DNA from 2 places in the Pseudalkalibacillus sp. NRS-1564 genome. Region 2 is predicted to be linked to the other one. Evidence: riboswitches for the same ligand, from Rfam matches in the RefSeq annotation. Region 2 holds a riboswitch; the other holds the start of a gene.
The links. A riboswitch is a leader RNA that binds a small molecule or an ion and turns the genes downstream of it on or off. The one in region 2 is predicted to bind cobalamin.

Region 1: linked by a shared signal. The riboswitch ahead of ACIFPW_RS12850 (ribonucleoside-diphosphate reductase subunit alpha) and the one ahead of ACIFPW_RS02000 (acyl-CoA thioesterase) in region 2 are both predicted to bind cobalamin.

Annotation. Positions count from the first base shown of each region.
Region 1 is NZ_JBITPM010000026.1:3,726-9,103, reverse strand. Features, by position in the region: gene ACIFPW_RS12870 (mechanosensitive ion channel family protein) at 1-231, shown strand, start outside; gene ACIFPW_RS12865 (hypothetical protein) at 335-865, shown strand; gene ACIFPW_RS12860 (response regulator transcription factor) at 1,011-1,697, shown strand; gene ACIFPW_RS12855 (sensor histidine kinase) at 1,669-3,006, shown strand; cobalamin riboswitch at 3,365-3,540, shown strand; gene ACIFPW_RS12850 (ribonucleoside-diphosphate reductase subunit alpha) at 3,695-5,378, shown strand, end outside.
Region 2 is NZ_JBITPM010000004.1:102,826-108,203, forward strand. Features, by position in the region: gene ACIFPW_RS01990 (LLM class flavin-dependent oxidoreductase) at 1-529, shown strand, start outside; gene ACIFPW_RS01995 (AI-2E family transporter) at 606-1,685, opposite strand; gene ACIFPW_RS02000 (acyl-CoA thioesterase) at 1,970-2,464, opposite strand; cobalamin riboswitch at 2,580-2,763, opposite strand; gene ACIFPW_RS02005 (DsbA family protein) at 2,937-3,602, opposite strand; gene ACIFPW_RS02010 (DoxX family protein) at 3,618-4,043, opposite strand; gene ACIFPW_RS02015 (threonine/serine exporter family protein) at 4,146-4,592, opposite strand; gene ACIFPW_RS02020 (threonine/serine exporter family protein) at 4,608-5,369, opposite strand.

The DNA.
Region 1 (5,378 bases), on a different contig from region 2:
GAGACTCCTCCTCCTTTTGTGAATTTCCTTGGTTTTGGTGATTCATCACTTGATTTTCAACTATTCATTTGGATCTCGTCACCAAAAGCAGCGGTAGAAACGAAGAGTAATTTAAACTTCCGCATTAACCGAATTCTTGCAGATCACAACGTTGAGATACCGTTTCCACAGCGTGATTTGCATGTACGTAGTTTGGATGCTAAAGTGATCGACCAATTAAAAAAGAGATAGAGCAAACTCACATCATTTTCACATCATTCTTACAAATTTCTTCGTAAGTTGTTGTCCATAATAGGTATTGTAAGAACATACCTATGAAGGGAGATTGATGAAGATGAACAAATGGATGATTGGTGTTGCCTCTATGGTTTTAGCTGGGGGGATAGCTGGAGCAAATGTTAATGCGGCAGATGACGAGTCAACTGAAATAGAAGAGCAAACAGTAGGGCAAACCCAGGAGATGGCAGGTCCTAGAGGAGATCATGGGAAAAGAGGTCACTTCGAAGACCGCTCTCTAGATCGCGAACTGAAAATGGCAACTGCTGAGAAAAAAGATCAATTAATCGACCTTTTGCTTGATCAGGATGCTTCTAGTGTTGAAGGTGTCGATGAGCTTCAGAAAGAGCTTGCTGATCTAAACTCACAGCTTGATGCGATGCATGATGAAGCACAGGCTGCTCATGAAGAGAGAGAGTCTAAGAAGCAGGAACTTGAAGAAAGTGGAGAGCGTCCAGAGTTAACCGACGAAGAGAAAGCCGCAAGAGAAGAAATGCGCGAAGAGATGGAAGCCAAGCGAGAGCAGGCTCAAGAAATTGTGAAACAAAAAAATGATATACTTGATCAGCTGATTGAAAAACTTAGCTAATCTTAGCGAGAGATAGGGGCCCCTATCTCTTTCGTATGTTTTGAAGACATGCGGCTGATTTACTGTCAGATAAGGCTAGGATAATATAAAGAGTATGAAAAGCACATTTCGTCTAAGATGTGAAAAGGGAACGGAGTTGAGAGAGATGCAGCACGTTTTTGTGATAGATGATGAACAAAATATACGTGATATTTTAGAGAAGTATTTAAAAAAAGAAGGGTTTATTGTCTCAACCTTTACAGATGGGGCAGAAGTGTTAAGTGCTCTAGAAACAATTGAACCCGATTTATTAGTATTAGATATTATGATGCCAAATGTTGATGGACTTGAACTCCTTCGACGGTTAAGAAAGTATTCTTACATTCCCGTTATCGTTGTTTCCGCAAGAGATGAAGAGCTTGATCGGATACTAGGCCTTGAACTTGGTGCTGATGATTACTTAACGAAACCTTTTAGCCCTAGAGAACTTGTTGTGCGTATTAAGAATCTATTCAAACGGATGAATCGCCTAGAGAAAAACCATTCTTCACAAGAAATCACTGTTCAGAACGTACGTTTAAATAAGAAAAAAAGACTGTTATTAGTGAATGAGGAAGAAATGGCTTTAACGCCGAAAGAGTACGATGTGCTCGCCTATCTCCTCCAACATTCAGGACAACCGTTTACAAGAGAGAGATTAATTGAAGCCATTTGGGGTTATCAATATGTAGGTGATGGCAGGATTATTGATGACCTTGTGAAAAGGCTACGTAAAAAGATGTCAGATGCAAATGCGCAAGCGAAGATTGCGACAGTCTGGGGGTATGGCTATAAAATCGATGAAGAAGGTTAATATCGGTACCAAATTGTTTCTTAGTTATATCGTTCTTATTGTTGTTATTCTGCTTATTACTACTATTTCATTTCAATATTTGTTTCAAGAATATCTTGTGCGCGAAACGAGAGAACAGCTGCAAAAAGAGGGATTGCAAATTAGTCAAATGCTCGAAGATCGACAGTGGAAGGGCGAAAATTCACCTAATGGGTTACTTGATCGCAGAAGAATTGAAATGGCAGGCAATTTAATCTCATCTCAATTTATAATTTATAATGCAAACGAGAAGGCAATTTATTCGAATGTCGATGAAGTAGTTCGAATTGATTATGAAGAAAACAAAGGAAAATTATACGTTACAGAGGAAGTGCCAATTAGTCTTTCACGAGAGCAAGTTGGCAGTATTGTGCTATTTACGAAGGTAGAAAGTCTTGAAGGTTTCAATCGGATTATTCAGCAATCACAGGCTGTTAGTCTTTTAGTATCTGCTGCTGTTGCCGTGCTCCTTGCTGCTATTATGCAGAAAGGAATAGCGGGGCCAATTCGATTACTTGCCAACCACATGAGGGAATTTACGATGCGCAAGGAACAACCCCCGTTGACGCTTAAAACAAAGGATGAAATCAATGAACTTGCTAAGACGTTTCAAGAACTAACGGAGCAACTTCGAAAAAATGATTTTGATCAGAAGGAATTCCTTCAAAATGCGTCTCATGAATTAAAAACACCTCTAATGGCCATTCAAGGGAATGCGGAAGGGATTCTAGATGAAGTAATCGTAGGAGAGGACGTCGAGTATAGTCTTGAAGTAATCGTGAAAGAAACGCAGCGTTTAAAAAAGATCGTGCAGGACATTTCTTATTTAACTAGGTTAGAAACAGTAGATGAATCTTTTACTTATGAAGTAGTCGATCTTCATCACGTGTTGATGGAAGTCATCACTGCGGTAAAACCACTTGCACATCAACGGCAAATAGAGGTAAGGTATGACACTGATCATGCCATAGACGTTAAGATGGACAGTGATAAAATGAAGCAAGCTTTTATGAATATATTCGGTAATGCCCTTCGATTCGCTTCGTCCGTTATAGAAGTACATGTCCACCAAGATAATGGTCAAGTTTATATTGAGGTTGAAGATGATGGTAAAGGCTTTGGCGAGAATCCACAGCGCGTTTTTGAACGATTCTATACAGGTGACAAGTCAGGTTCTGGCATTGGTCTATCGATTACGAAAACAATAGTAGAAAAGCATAATGGTAAGATTTACGCCGAAGACAATAAAAAGGGAGGAAGGATCGTGATCTCGCTTCCTTTTCAATCGTAGTTAGAACTTTATGTTTTATGCTCACTTAACTTTTGTAGAATTTCTTTGCTTTCTTGTTCACTCAAAATACCAAATTTCTGACAGAGTTGTGTATAGCCAGCCAATTTCTTAAAATTAACCGAAGATAATCTTTTCATCATACTCACCTTTCTTTCCTTTAGGAAACTTTTTTAGGTATCAACAATATATGCATGAGCATGTTGAAAGTGATAGGTGAGTGTCTTTAGAGTTGAAATAAATTGAAGTCAATGTAACAATAAAGCTTGTGCTAAATTAAAGCATCATGTAAGATGAGGTTATCAATATTTAGTAACTATCAAGTGTTTCGGATACTATATATGGTGTAAATTGTACGCAATTAAATAATTGAGTATGCGGTGTCGTATAACGACTTAATAGGGAATCCGGTCTGAATCCGGAGCTGTCCCCGCAACTGTCGTGTGGACGAGGCAAGAAGCCACTGGAGTTAATTCCGGGAAGGCTTGCCAAGGAAGAAGCACAAGCCAGTAGACCTGCCGTATAGTCAAAAACGTTTCTATTCTTCGGGGGTTGAGGGTGAGAAATGGCAGGGTAAATGTACGAGTACGTTCATTTATACGTTGTCGTTTTCTCCAGGCTCACTCTTCCGAGAGTGAGCTTTTTATTTTGGATGGATAAAGGAGAGAGGTATATGAGTACTGTAGCAGAAATGACAGTAACAAAAATGATAGAGGAAGTAAGAACGCTCCTAGATGAGTACCCGTTACTTGCTAGTGAGAGTTTTATTGAAAAAACAATTGATGGTATTTCAGAAGAATCAACGCAAGAAGAGGTCGGTAATATTCTAGTTTTAAATGCCCTTGAACGAATTAGCGCAACAGAACCTGACTGGACTTATGTGGCAGCAGCTTTTCATCTTCGTTCGCTCTATCGTAAGTCTCTTTCACATCGTTCTGAGAAAGAGGTATATGGTGGGGGAAGCTTCTATCGCCTTCTTCAACAGCTGACAGATGAAGGGATTTATAACAAGGCACTCCTTCAGTCTTATTCCAAGAATGAAGTAGGGCAAGTTGCTAAGTTAATCGAGCCATCAAGAGATCGTTTGTTTACATACATCGGACTACGAACGCTCGCAGACCGCTATCTAGCTACAGATCATGATAAGAATGTGTATGAATTACCTCAAGAGCGCTTTCTAGTCATTGCTATGACGCTCATGGTAAATGAACCAAAAGATAAGAGATTAAATCTAATTGAAGAAGCGTATTGGGCGCTATCTAATTTATATATGACAGTAGCAACGCCTACTCTTTCAAATGCAGGGAAAAGCTATGGACAGCTAAGCTCATGCTTTATCGATACGGTGGATGACAGTCTTAGAGGAATCTATGACAGCAATACAGATGTAGCGACCGTTTCGAAAAATGGTGGAGGAATTGGAGCATATCTCGGGAAAATTCGTTCTCGTGGTAGTGATATTAAAGGGTTTAAAGGAAATTCATCTGGGGTTTTACCATGGATGAAGCAGTTAAACAATACAGCTGTGAGCGTAGACCAGCTAGGACAGCGTCAAGGTGCTGTTGCTGTATATCTTGATGTCTGGCATAAAGACGTTTTCGAATTTCTTGATGCCAAGCTTAATAACGGAGACGAACGAATGAGGACACATGATCTTTTCACGGGTCTTTGTATTCCAGATATCTTTATGGAAGCAGTGGAAGACCGTGGAGACTGGTATTTATTTGATCCGCATGAAGTCCGTCAGGTGATGGGGTTCTCTCTTGAAGATGCTTATGACAAAGAAAAAGGATCAGGAGAGTTTCGTATGAAATATAGGAAATGTGTGAACCATCCTGAACTTTCAAGAAAAACCGTGCCGGCGATTGAGATTATGAAGCGAGTTATGAAATCACAATTGGAAACTGGGACGCCTTATATGTTCTATCGAGATACGGTGAATCGAGCGAATCCGAATAAGCATGCTGGTATGATCTATGCTTCCAATCTTTGTACGGAAATTATGCAAAATATGAGTGCAACGACCGTTGAAGAGGAATTCACGAATGACGGTAAGATTATCATTACGAAAACGCCTGGTGACTATGTCGTTTGTAATCTATCAAGTATTAATCTCGGGCGTGCGGTTACAGCTAATGCACTAGAGCGATTAATTCCAATTCAGGTAAGAATGCTGGATAACGTGATCGATATTAATACGATCGAAGTGCCTCAAGCCCAGTTAACGAATGAGAAGTATAGAAGCATTGGTCTTGGAACGTTTGGTTGGCATCACCTCCTTGCGAAAAAAGAGATTGTCTGGGAAAGTCAGGAAGCGGCAGACTATGCGGACGAACTATATGAAACAATCAATTATTTAACGATACAGGCAAGTC
Region 2 (5,378 bases):
AGCAGCTCCTCAAACCGACTCACCCCCTTCTCTTTGGCTATTAGGTATGGGTGAGAATAGTGCTAAAAAAGCAGCAGAATTGGGCATTGGCTATGTCTTTGGGCATTTTATTAAACCTGATCGAGGTAAAAACGCCCTCCAAACTTACTATCAACAGTTCCAACCTACTTATTATAGTCCTTCTCCTTCAGCTATTATTGCCCTATTCGTCGTATGTGGAGAAACTGACGAAGAGGCGGAAGAACTTGCTTTAAGTCAGGATCTCTGGCTTCTGCGAGTAGAAAAAGGTCTTGATAGTCGAGTGCCATCCATTGACGAAGCTAAACAGCACCGTTATACCGTAACGGAAGAAGAACGAATAAAAAATAATCGAAAACGAATGATTATCGGATCTAGAGAAACAGTAAAGAAGAAAATCGACGAATTAGCCGAACACTATCAAACTGAAGAATTCATGGTTCTCACAAACATACATGATTTTGATGAGCGAAGAAAATCATATGAGCGTCTTGCACATATTTATTTATAAGGCGATTACTCAACATGTTTTTAGGTGTTACTCAAATAAAAGCCCCTACTTCTCAATGAAATAGGGGCTTTTACCGTTATTCAGTTAATTCGGATCGATGCCGTATTCGATAAAATTCATAGAAATTCTTAACGATGACCTTAATGACGGAGTAAAGTGGAATAGCAATCAGCATCCCAATGAACCCATATAAAGCCGCCGCTACAATTAGTAGTAAAATGATGGTTAAAGGGTGTATGTTTAACCTTTTACCTAGGACAACAGGCGCTACCAAGTTTCCTTCTAACTGTTGAACAACTATCGTAATAATAATCACATACAAGGCTAACATCGGTTCTTGTGTTAAAGCGACAACCAGAGCAGGTATAACACCAATAATCGGCCCGAAGAATGGGACAACTGCTGTGACCATCACAAATAGTCCTAATATTAATGCATAAGGTAGTCCAATGATTAAATAACCAACATACATTAGGACACCGTCTACGATTGCTACAATAATTTGTCCGATAATATAGGCCGATAAAGTTTTATCAACCTTATGAAGGATCTGTTCTCCTTCACCCTGATGTTTATTTGGAATAAATCTTAGGAGAAATGGGCTTAATTTATGATCATCTTTAAGAAAATAGAATAAGACAAAAGGTACGATTACAAGGACTGTCGTAGCACTTGTTAATGCACTCACAACCTGCATAATATGATCACCGAGGCTTTGCGTTAAATTACCTAAATAGCTCGTTGCTTTTTGTTGAAGGTTTTCTACAGAAAGCATCCCCATATCATTTTTCTCCATCATTTTCTCAGCTTCTTTTGCTGATTCTTTCAGCTTCTCAGGCAACTCCTTCGAAAACTCTGAAACCTGACTCTGAATCGGATTTGCTAGAAAAGTGAATCCAGTATAGAGGATACCCGCAATCCCTATAAACACAATTAAAATCGCGACAATATCTGATACAAATGGAATCTTTTTTAATAACTTAACAATAGGCTTGATTGCATAATACAAAAAACCAGCAATTAGTACTGGATAAAACAATGTACCTATAATTGTTTTCACCGGTTTCAATAAATCTAATTCTGTCAAAAAGAAAAAACAGATTAATAATAGAATAATACCTGTTATATACTTGAAGAAATCATGTCTAATCCACATTGGCCGTCTCCTTTGTTTTTATTCATTTCACTCTCATCCCTATACCACTCAACACTCTTTTACTAACTTGATTTCCACAAAAAGTTTCCGATTCCAGGGGATCTAAAAAGGAACCTCTCTCGTAAATATTGTTTCTATAAGAGTGAGGGGTGATTCCCTCTCCAATCAGCTAAATGTGGTTTTAAATACAAAACTACCATCTTTTAGGAATGAACCAAAATATAACGATAAAATGTCTCACGACTAACAAAAGAGAGCCGGAATACTCCAGCCCTCTTTTCTGGTTATAACAACGTTAGGATTCCCCCTAGATTCTTGCTTGTTTCTTTACGATCTAATCTTGTTTGAGCTCTTTTTTGGGCTAGCTCGTTAAGCTGCTTTTCCCCTTCAGTTTCCGGCTGAATTCCAGGTACTTTCATTGGTCTACCGTCGAGAAGGGCTACAAACGTAATAAAACACGTCGCTGCTATACGATTGGCACCCGTTAAAAGGTGTTCGGCGTTTACTTTCACAAAAACTTCCATTGAGCTTTTACCTGTCCATATGACAAAAGCTTCATAATGAATCGAATCCTCTTCCGTTATAGGATGTAAAAACTCCACCGTATCCATAGACACTGTCACGCATTCTAGACGAGAATGCCTTGTCGCCGCGATTGATGCTAGCATATCCATATCGGCAAGGAGTTTACCCCCAAATAATGTTCCATGGCTGTTAAGGTCAGGCGGAAAAATACGGCTGCTCTTATACACTCTTGATTCGCTTACATTCTTTTTCATATCATCTCTCCTTTTCTAAACAATAAAAAATGCATACTCTTTTCATAAGAGCATGCACAACAAATAGACTTTTCCCAGTCTTCTCCGTTACACCCCCCCTATCGTCCGTAGGTCAATCAGTGCTTTAGAAAAGGCAGGTCTCCTGGCTTGAAGCTTTGTTGAACGAATGCCCCTTCCCTATCATTGATAAGTGGGGTAACGCACCGTCCTTACTTCTTACAGTGGCGGGACCGCATTGGATTTTCACCAATTTCCCTATTAAGTACTGGAATCAGTACACCTTTTCCATTTTATTCAATTGTACTTCTCTATTCTTCATGCCGGGGATCCAAAAGTCAATACCATTCGTTAATCAAACGTTTGTTTAACTATTTATACCTTAAACAAACGTTTATTTAATGATTTTTCCGCCTGCAGAGGAACCAATTAATTAGAATGCAACAAAAAAAAGACGCCTTCACAGCGCCTTTATTTATTCGTCGGTTGAATCCTCAACCATTTGTTTTAATTCAGATAAACTAGTTCCGTCAAAACGCTTACCATCTACAAATAAGGTAGGCGTTTCTGAAACATTCTTTTTATTTGCATAAGCAAGGTCAGCTTCTACTCGTTTCTCACCTGCACCACTCTTATAGGCTTTAACAACTCTGTCCGTTTCTTCTTCACTAACTAGACCACTAAGGGTTTTCGTTAAGAAAGATTCAGTTAAAACATCTTTCGTCTCAGATCCTTTTTTATGTTTGTCATACAGAACATGATGAAATTGCCAAAATACATCATTACCTAATTCTTGATAAACAACCTCAGCAAATTCAGCAGCCCTCGTGGAATCTTTATAGAGGAACGGATAATGGACAAAGTAAAATTTTGCTTTCTCAGTTGCTAATAATTCCTCTTGGATTTTTGGAAGCAAAGATTCATTAAAGGATTGACATGAAGAGCATTTATAATCACCAAATTGCACAATTTCAACTGGCGCTGTTTCCTCACCCAAGTGCGGTTGAGAATCTAATTTAAATCCTTTTGTATTTGCAAATGGATGAAATAGAAAGTTAATAAACAAAAATAGAATAACGAGTCCCGCAAATAATAATAACCATCTGGCACCCGGTTTTAACTTCTTTTTTGGTTTAGCCATTCAGTCACTTCCTCTTTAATCCTTTGTTACTTTCTCCTGATCGATCTTAAACGACCAACCTTTTCTCTTAAGGTATGTTGAAAGACTATATGGACCGCCGCCTCCTAGAAATAAAGACACTGACATAGCTAGAAAAGCAATGTCTAGTTCATAACCGCCCAGCATTCCAGTTGATCTCTTTACAAAGAGAAGAGCTCCTAATAAAATCATGGAAAACAGTACGCTGACAATTCGCGTTTCTAAGCCGAGAATCATCAAAACTCCTCCAGTTAACTCAACTATAGCCACAACATAAGCAAGAAAACCAGAAATACCGATTGTCTCAAAAAAAGCTACTGTATTCGTGATCCCTTCAGAAAACTTTAAAAAACCATGAGCAAAAAAAAGCATACCTACGACCAATCGAATTGTTAACAACCCGAGATGGGGATAGGTTTTCATTATTGATCCTCCCCAGATACTAACATTATTTGACACCGTTCGACACAGTTATCCAACTAAACGTTATCATAATGAATGCCTACATTGCAAAAGGATGAAGACCTATTTCTGCCCCCTTGCGAGTGTGGAATGCCGTATGATTTGATTGATCACTTCCGAAAATACTAACCCTACTGCAATGGATCCCGATATCATAAATGCTCTGGCTGCAAGGTTAATGGCACTATTGTAATCATTTTGAACGAAATTCCTCATCGCATCGTAAGCCAGACCACCTGGAACAAGCGGAATAATCCCCGCTACACTAAATATAATGACTGGTGTCCGATACACCTTTGCAAAAACCTGACTAATAACAGCGATGACAAATGAGGCTGTTACAGTGGCGATGACAGCATCAATACCTGATGCCTCCATTCCGTAATAAATCATCCAGCCACACATGCCAACAAACCCGCCTTTAATAAGGGAGGATTTAGGAGCGTTAAATAATAATCCAAACGCTGCACTTGCCACAAAGCTCGTCAAAACCTGAGCAATAATTGTCATAATTGTCCTCCCTTTCTATAAAAATGATACAACAAGGGCAATGCCTGCTCCAATCGCAAATGCGGTAAGAAAGGCTTCTGCGCCTTTAGATAGGCCAGATATTAAATGCCCCGCCATTAAATCCCTTACAGCATTCGTGATTAATAGACCAGGAACAAGTGGCATCACTGAACCAATAATAATTTTATCAAGTTGCCCACCGATTCCAGTAGACACAAAAAGGACAGCGAGTAATCCTATGACAAATGAAGCAAGGAACTCTGAGAAGAATTTTATCGGTACAATGCGGTTAAATAGTGAAACACTATAAAAGCCACCTCCCCCTGCAAGAACTGCCGGAAGAAAATCTCCCCACTCCCCTTGAAACATAATTAGAAAACAACCGCTTGCAATCGCAGCAGCAACTAACTGCTTAGGAAATGTATACCGCTCGGTCATTTTATCCAATTGGTCAAGCTCTTCATAAGCTTCCTTAATCGAAAGACCACCGCTGCTAATTCTCCTCGATATACTATTTACCTTCGTTACTTTATCTAAATCCGTCGTGCGCTCTGAAATGCGCATCAACTGTGTTTTGGAAGGTTCAGGACCTTCTAAAGAGAAAATAATCCCAGTAGGGGTTACGTAACTATTCGAATGCGTTGCCCCATAAGCGTCCGCAATTCTAGTCATCGTATCTTCTACACGGTAAGTTTCACCGCCATTTTGCAGCATTACCTTTCCAGCCAAAAGGCATACTTGAATAATGTCATAGGCATAACTCGTTTGATTTTCCATACGTCGCTC